One region of the Priestia sp. HNGD-A6 genome, then DNA from elsewhere that is predicted to be linked to it. Evidence: riboswitches for the same ligand, from Rfam matches in the RefSeq annotation. Region 1 holds a riboswitch; the other holds the start of a gene.
What was found. A riboswitch is a leader RNA that binds a small molecule or an ion and turns the genes downstream of it on or off. The one in region 1 is predicted to bind cyclic di-GMP.
Positions count from the first base shown of each region.

Region 1 (3,420 bases):
AGAGGAAAAAGATCTTTTTTTATTGGAAATACTTTTTATGAACGAAAAAAGGCGGAATAAGGGGGAAAAGGGTCTCTATGTGCAGTAAGAGCAGGAGAAATGTATAATAGACTTAGAGGTGACTAATTATGTATCTAGTAGACTACCATCATCACACGAACAATTCATTTGACTCACAGGCAGTCATGAAAGAAGTGTGCGAACAAGCTGTGAAAAACGGTGTAAACGAAATTTGTTTTACCGAGCACTTTTCATTAAATCCGTTAGCGCCAACGTACGGTCATATGGATTTTGATAAATATGAACGAGAACTAGGGGAATGCAGAGATCAATTTCAAGGCCAGCTAGTGATTAAAAAAGGAATTGAAATTTGCGAGCCGCACTATTTAAAAGAGAAGTATCAAGAAACGATGAAGCAAGAGAACTTTGATTTTATTTTAGGATCGGTTCATAACATTAATAACATCAAGCTTCGTAAACATTTGGAGCTGAACGATAAAGAAGCAATTTACTGCGCTTATTTTAATGAAATGTATAATCTAGTAAGCGAAGCCGACATTGACGTATTGGCTCATTTAGATTTAATGAAGCGCTATGCGTTTGAGCAATACGGCATCTACGACTTTCATCAATTTAAAGATATTCTTGCAGGTATTTTGAAAAAAGCCATTGATCGTAATATCGGAATTGAAATTAATACTTCAGGTATAAGAGGGAAGCTTGGTGAAGCATTGCCGGCACTTGAAGTTGTGAGGCTGTACCGTAATCTAGGCGGAGAAATCTTAACGATTGGCTCTGATTCACACTTTGCTGAAACCGTAGGAGCACATATGAAAGAAGCGATTGAAATGGCGAAGCAGTGCGGATTTACGGAGATTTATACGTTTGACCAGCGTCAGCCAAAAGGAATTCGTATTTAATAGAAGTGTGTTTCACATCTGTTTCAAGCGTTTTTTATACACTTGTTTATATGAGGAAAAATAATGAGCATAAAAGGAAAAAAGCACGCTCTAGTCTGAGCGTGCTTTTTGGATTCAGTTCTGCTTAAACTCTTTTAGAAACGTTCGAACTTCTTCTATGGTCAGCCCCATTGCGCGAGCTGTTTGCATAAGACTTATCCATTCCTGATCGATCGACAGTACATTCTCTTCTTTCATTACGATTCATCCACCCTTTGCCAGGGAACTCAGCCGTCATAGCCAAAAGAGGCCTTAGACCCGAAGCTTTGCGTCACTATTTTTCAATAATTTTGCCTTTGTCTGGATAATTTGTAATAGTTACCATATATAACCTATGTTCATTATATAGTATGTTTGTCATGAATGCTGTCGAAATAGGTCGATTGTCATAAAAAAATCAAATAATTAGTCAACTAATGTATTCATTTTTTTTTTGAATTTTAAATAGGAATGAAATTCAGTAAATTCCTCTTTGGTCATTCCATCGTTAATTGCTTCTTCTATTAAATAAAGCCACTCGTTGCTTAGAGATAGTTTTGAAGAAAATGTAAAATCTCTGCTTCCTGCTTCAATTAATTCATCAATTGTTGTATTAAGAGAAAAAGCTATTTTTTCTAGCATGTGAATAGACGGGTTATTGTTTAGACCTTTCTCTAAATGAGATAAATATGACTTTGAGATACGGGCTTTTTCAGCTAAGCGTGTAATAGAATATCCGTTTTTTAATCGTAAAGTTTTAATTTTGGTTCCTATCACGTTAAGTTCATCCTTTTCATGTATCCTTTTTTGTTCATTATAACGCATATTAGTTTATTTTTATGTATTTAATTATAAAAAAGGTTCTTTATAACGAATCATTTCTTGTTTTTAGAAGCTTTTTTAGTTCGAAAGTCTCTAGTAAAGTTCATGGCTGGTTCACAGAAATCCTTCACAATAAAAATGGAAACCTACAAGACAGGAGAGATAAACACGATCTAGAAAACTGAGTGGACAAAATGGAGCAATCACAGCGAGGAGCTTCCAAGTGACTTGCACAAATAAATGACTAATATGCTCAAAAGTGAAGTTGTGTTTTGGAGTAAGACAAGGAACGAATAGAGAGAGTGAAAAACGGTTGAGAGAAGTGAAAATAAGTGTATGAATGCTGTGAAAGAGATACAGTTCAATACCAAAAAAGCACTGATACCTATCAATGCTTTTTTTATTTAGTTCTACTCAAAGAAATATTTTAAATGAAATTTGCTAAAAAGATTAAAAAATGTCGAAAGTCTGCCGATATAACGAAGGAAAACAGAAAAATAGACAAGGAGACAAGTAGACAGAATGAAAAAGATTTTACCCATTGTATTCATGTTAAGTTTACTGATTACGGTTAGCTATAGTGCTGCAAGTAAGCCTGTACAGGCAGCTGAAACAGAGCCGACGGTATCCGTGAAATTAAAAAATTATTTAGGCAATCAATCCAGTATTAAAATTAAGCCCTCGCAGTCCTATACGATTGCAGACAGCGAAGTAACGCTTCAAGCTAATACAGAGTACGAAGTAAAAGTAGCGGGGAGCAAAGTCAAACTACTGCATAACCAAGAAGCTCTTGGTGAATTCGATAGCTTCACTGCTAAACCATCTACATACGAAGCCTTCCTTTCTATTAATAACAGAAACTACTTAGGGAGCGTACAGTTTACCAACGAAAGCAGCAAATATGTCAGACCCATCAATACAATTCCAATGGAAGATTATTTAAAAGGCGTTGTTCCAAAAGAAGTATATACGTCTTGGCATGCTGATGCGTTAAAATCTCAGGCCGTTGCTGCGAGAACATACGCATTAAGCTATGCAAGTAAAATCATTGATGATACAACAAGCTTTCAGGTATACGGAGGATATGAATGGTACAACAGTACCAGCAGCGCAGTTGATGAAACGTTTGGAAAAGTATTAAAGTACAACGGGGCGTTAATTAATTCTGTGTTTTCTTCAAGCAACGGCGGAATCATTGAATCTGATTATAATGCATGGGGAAAAGCTTCTCATCCTTACTTCCAAGTGAAAACTGATCCGTATGATCCTCAAACAAAATGGTCATTAACAGTTCAAAAACAGCAAATTGACCTATCTACAAAAGATTTGAAAAACCCAAATTCATGGTGGAGTCAAACAAAAGAAGCGGATGAAAAAATTGCAGGAAAAATTAAAGCACAAATGCAAACAGCGACTCAATTTAAAGGAAAAGACATTAAAATTGTAGGCATTTCTAAAATTAGCCTTTATCAGCCAACGTCAGGTCAGCGTATGAGCAAAGGAGATATCAGCGTAACCTACGTAATGAAAGGCGAAGTAGATCAAGACAACAAGCTTGCGGTTAAAACATGGAGTCGAACTGGAGATAAAGCAGATAACATTCGATTTATGCTTGATGGCATCCGCTTTAAAAGTTTGATGGTGACTAATCAAAAGGCAG
Region 1 is NZ_CP138621.1:1,692,604-1,696,023, reverse strand. It holds gene SCI76_RS08580 (histidinol-phosphatase HisJ family protein) at 129-920, shown strand; gene SCI76_RS08575 (anti-repressor SinI family protein) at 1,035-1,157, opposite strand; cyclic di-GMP riboswitch class I at 1,178-1,264, opposite strand; gene SCI76_RS08570 (helix-turn-helix domain-containing protein) at 1,365-1,715, opposite strand; gene SCI76_RS08565 (SpoIID/LytB domain-containing protein) at 2,283-3,420, shown strand, end outside.

Region 2 (3,420 bases), 1.0 Mb from region 1:
ATTCAAGGATTTTATTTACCGGTATTTGATTTTTGCTTTCTTCGTTGTAACATCTCTTAATCTTTTGAATGGTGCTATCTGAATAAAAAGGAAGAGACAGTAGTATCAGTCCTTCAACAAGAAATTCATAGCGGGCGGTAAATTTAACAGCGATTTGTCCTCCAAATCCCACGCCAACTAAGTAACATTTCTTTATATGCAACGTATGTAATAAGTGGAAAAGATCTTCAATATGAGTCTCAAACGATATTTCCCCTGTAGCGGAGGCGCTGTTTCCTGTCTCTCTCAAATCGTACTGAATAACACAATAATGTTGGGTTAATTCTGCAGTAATAGAATCAAAAAGCGTATGATCAGTGATAACAGAATGAATCATCACAATGGTGTCTGTCTGGTCAGTGAATACAGGCGAATGAACTTCATAGTAAATTTTTTCTGTCGCCGTATGCAGAAAAGGCATAAAAACAATCCTCCTAGTGTCTAACTGTAGCGTTTGTGTAACGGTAAAATCATTATGATAGGAATAGACAAAAAATTCAAAAAAATTGGTGCTTTTAGTAATAAAAAATGTCTAATGTTCTGGTAATATCCATTATACTGTAAAAAAACAGGGAAAAATAGGTATTTTTATTTAATCACATTTTTAGAAAGCGTTATCAAATTTACGATGAAGGGGACTGGAATGATGAGCGCGAATGATAAAAGTACTATTGATTTAGAGTGGGTTCATTTAATGCTAAAAGCCCAAGATCAAGGAATCAGCATACAAGACGTTAAGGAATTTATCTCTAATCCAAACCAATTTAATAAAAAAGAATATAATAAATGAGAAACTTTTGTGAAAGAATAAAAAAGCTGGTATAAGAAAGGTAATTCAATACAGCTCCCTTTTTTGGTATTTGAGCGTAGGTAATGAATGATTATTTTTTTCTGAAAAGTACAATGAGTGAAAAAATCTACTATATAATTACAATAGCTTTAACGGATTGATTGTGCAAAACAGGTAAGTAATATCTTATTTCGAATGCATCATAAGGTTATTTCAATCCGTTTAAGCAGTTTTTCATAGCTCGACGATAATTTAATTTGTTATAGGATTTAGCATGGAACTGTGGTACAATTATCCTTATAAGCATTTATTAAGGGTGATAAATATGACAATTGGTCAACGTATCCGAGAACTTCGAAAGAAACAAGGAATATCATTAACTGAGCTTGCTAACCGTGCTGGAGTAGCTAAGTCTTACATCTCCTCTGTGGAAAGAGATATTCAATTAAACCCCTCTATTCAATTTTTAAATAAGATTTCAACTTCTTTACATGTTAGTGTAGATAAGTTAATTCATGATTCTTCCGAGAGTGATAGCTCAATCTCAATAGACAGTGAATGGTTAGATTTAGCAAAAGAAGCGGCTGAATCTGGTATCAGCAAAGAGCAGTTCAAACAGTTTCTTGAATTCCAAAAGTGGCAGCGTTCAAATCAGTAAGTCTAAGAGCATTTGATTTAAAGGGCAGTAGAAACTGATTAATTGCAACTGCCCCTAAAGGTTCTGCTATGATCAGTAAAGAAAGTTATTATTAAGTAAATTTAAATTAATTCCTTCGTTTAGCTCAACGAGGTAAGAGGCAACTTCTTTTAATTTCATCTCTTTTCCTTCCTTCTTATTCTAACCGTATTGTTACAAATTTCTCTTTTTATTTTGATAACAGTAAACACCTCCTAAAGTATAGCTTCTACAAATGAATACACTCTTTTAATAATTCTCACCTCAAAAAAAAGAATCTAATTCCTGTGTGAATTAAATCCCTCGTCTCTTCCTTTTTCCTTTTAGCTAGGTTTATTATAAGCAATAAACCTTCTTACTTCTTCAATAGAGATACCCATTTTATAAGCGGTATGCATAAGCTCAACCCATTCTTTATCTAGCGTCTCTTTCTTTTTATTTACTTCCACAACGTTAGTACGATTCAGCATTATTCTACCTCCAGCTTTTCTCTATCAGGTAACCCGGCTATCCTAGTCTTTTATATTTTATTCTATGACTTTAGACCCGCAGCTTTGCGTCCTGACCTTTCGAACAGTTTGCTCTTTTCTGAATCATTTGTATTACGAACATTTTACTACAAGAAAATACCTGAATGTGTCATAATTTGTCGGTTTTATAATAAGTAGAATAAAAGGATATACATACATGGAAAAAGTTAGTTTGTTATAATTTTTCACAATTGAATACGCTTCATATTTTTAAAAAGAATCAACAATTTTGTCTGTATAGGCAAGTGTACAATCGGTTTTTTTTTTTAGGCATAGCATGTACAAAGGAGTACTTAAAATGAATTTTATATACTTGTTTAAGTACTCCATAATTAATTGAAGTAACTTTTAAAAGTTCCAATGATGTTTTTAGCAATATCTTTATGAATGAAAGAATTAGTGTGTATTTAGTAATTTAGGTAAGAGAAAGTAAAAAATAATTAATTATTTACAAAAGTTATCAAGTGGAGGGTAGTTTTGATGTCATTAAAAATTGTAATTAGACGAGGATTAAAAGTTCATCTTTCGACATTAGCCGAAGGTGAGTTTGGCTTGTGTAACGATACAAGTGAATTATATATTGGTACGCCTAACGGTAATAAACTTTTAAAAAATGTAGAAGGTATAGAAAGTATTGATCAGCTAATAACAAATATTAGAGTTTATATACTTCAAGAAATAAATGAATTAGCGGAGAAATTTAGATTATATGAAGAAAAAACAGAAAATTTATATATTTCAGATTTTGAAATAATGATTATAGATAGCACAACTGAAGAGAAAATTATGGTCGACAGTAAATTAGTGCAATCATATAAAAAAGGCCTTCAAGAGGATATTTCAGAGGTTAGTGCTCACTCTCTTGTCTATAACGACACATCGAGTAATGCTTTTAAAACTCAAGAGGTACTAGCAGGGTGTGTAACATTGGCCGATTTTCCTTTGCAGTCTGTTAAACGACTAATGCCTTATGATGTAACTAATTTGATAGTCGCAGATACGAATCGTACTAATTTGACACTTTCGTGGACTGCAAGTCAATCAGCAGACGTCAAAAATTATAACATCTATGTAGGAACATCTTTAATTGGAACCACAACAGCTACAACTTTCATGGCAACAAATCTAACTCCTTCAACAAATTATAGTATTACTGTAAAGTCTCAAAATGGTGGGGAGATTGAAGGGTATGGAACTACAATTAATACTAGAACATTGGGAAACCTTTCATACACAAAATTAGCTAATACTGACTATGTAGAAGTCCCTTCTATAAGCTTTACATCTATAGAACTGACTGTAAAATTTTTAACTTTAAAAAATGCTTGGACAAATGTAATTGTTGAAAGTTTAAAATCGAATCCCACTTACAATTTGTACTCTCA
Region 2 is NZ_CP138621.1:651,724-655,143, reverse strand. It holds gene SCI76_RS03370 (alpha/beta fold hydrolase) at 1-460, opposite strand, end outside; gene SCI76_RS03365 (anti-repressor SinI family protein) at 683-829, shown strand; gene SCI76_RS03360 (helix-turn-helix domain-containing protein) at 1,155-1,487, shown strand; gene SCI76_RS03355 (anti-repressor SinI family protein) at 1,829-1,975, opposite strand; cyclic di-GMP riboswitch class I at 2,000-2,098, opposite strand; gene SCI76_RS03350 (fibronectin type III domain-containing protein) at 2,516-3,420, shown strand, end outside.
Region 2: another riboswitch for cyclic di-GMP. It lies ahead of SCI76_RS03355 (anti-repressor SinI family protein); the one in region 1 lies ahead of SCI76_RS08575 (anti-repressor SinI family protein).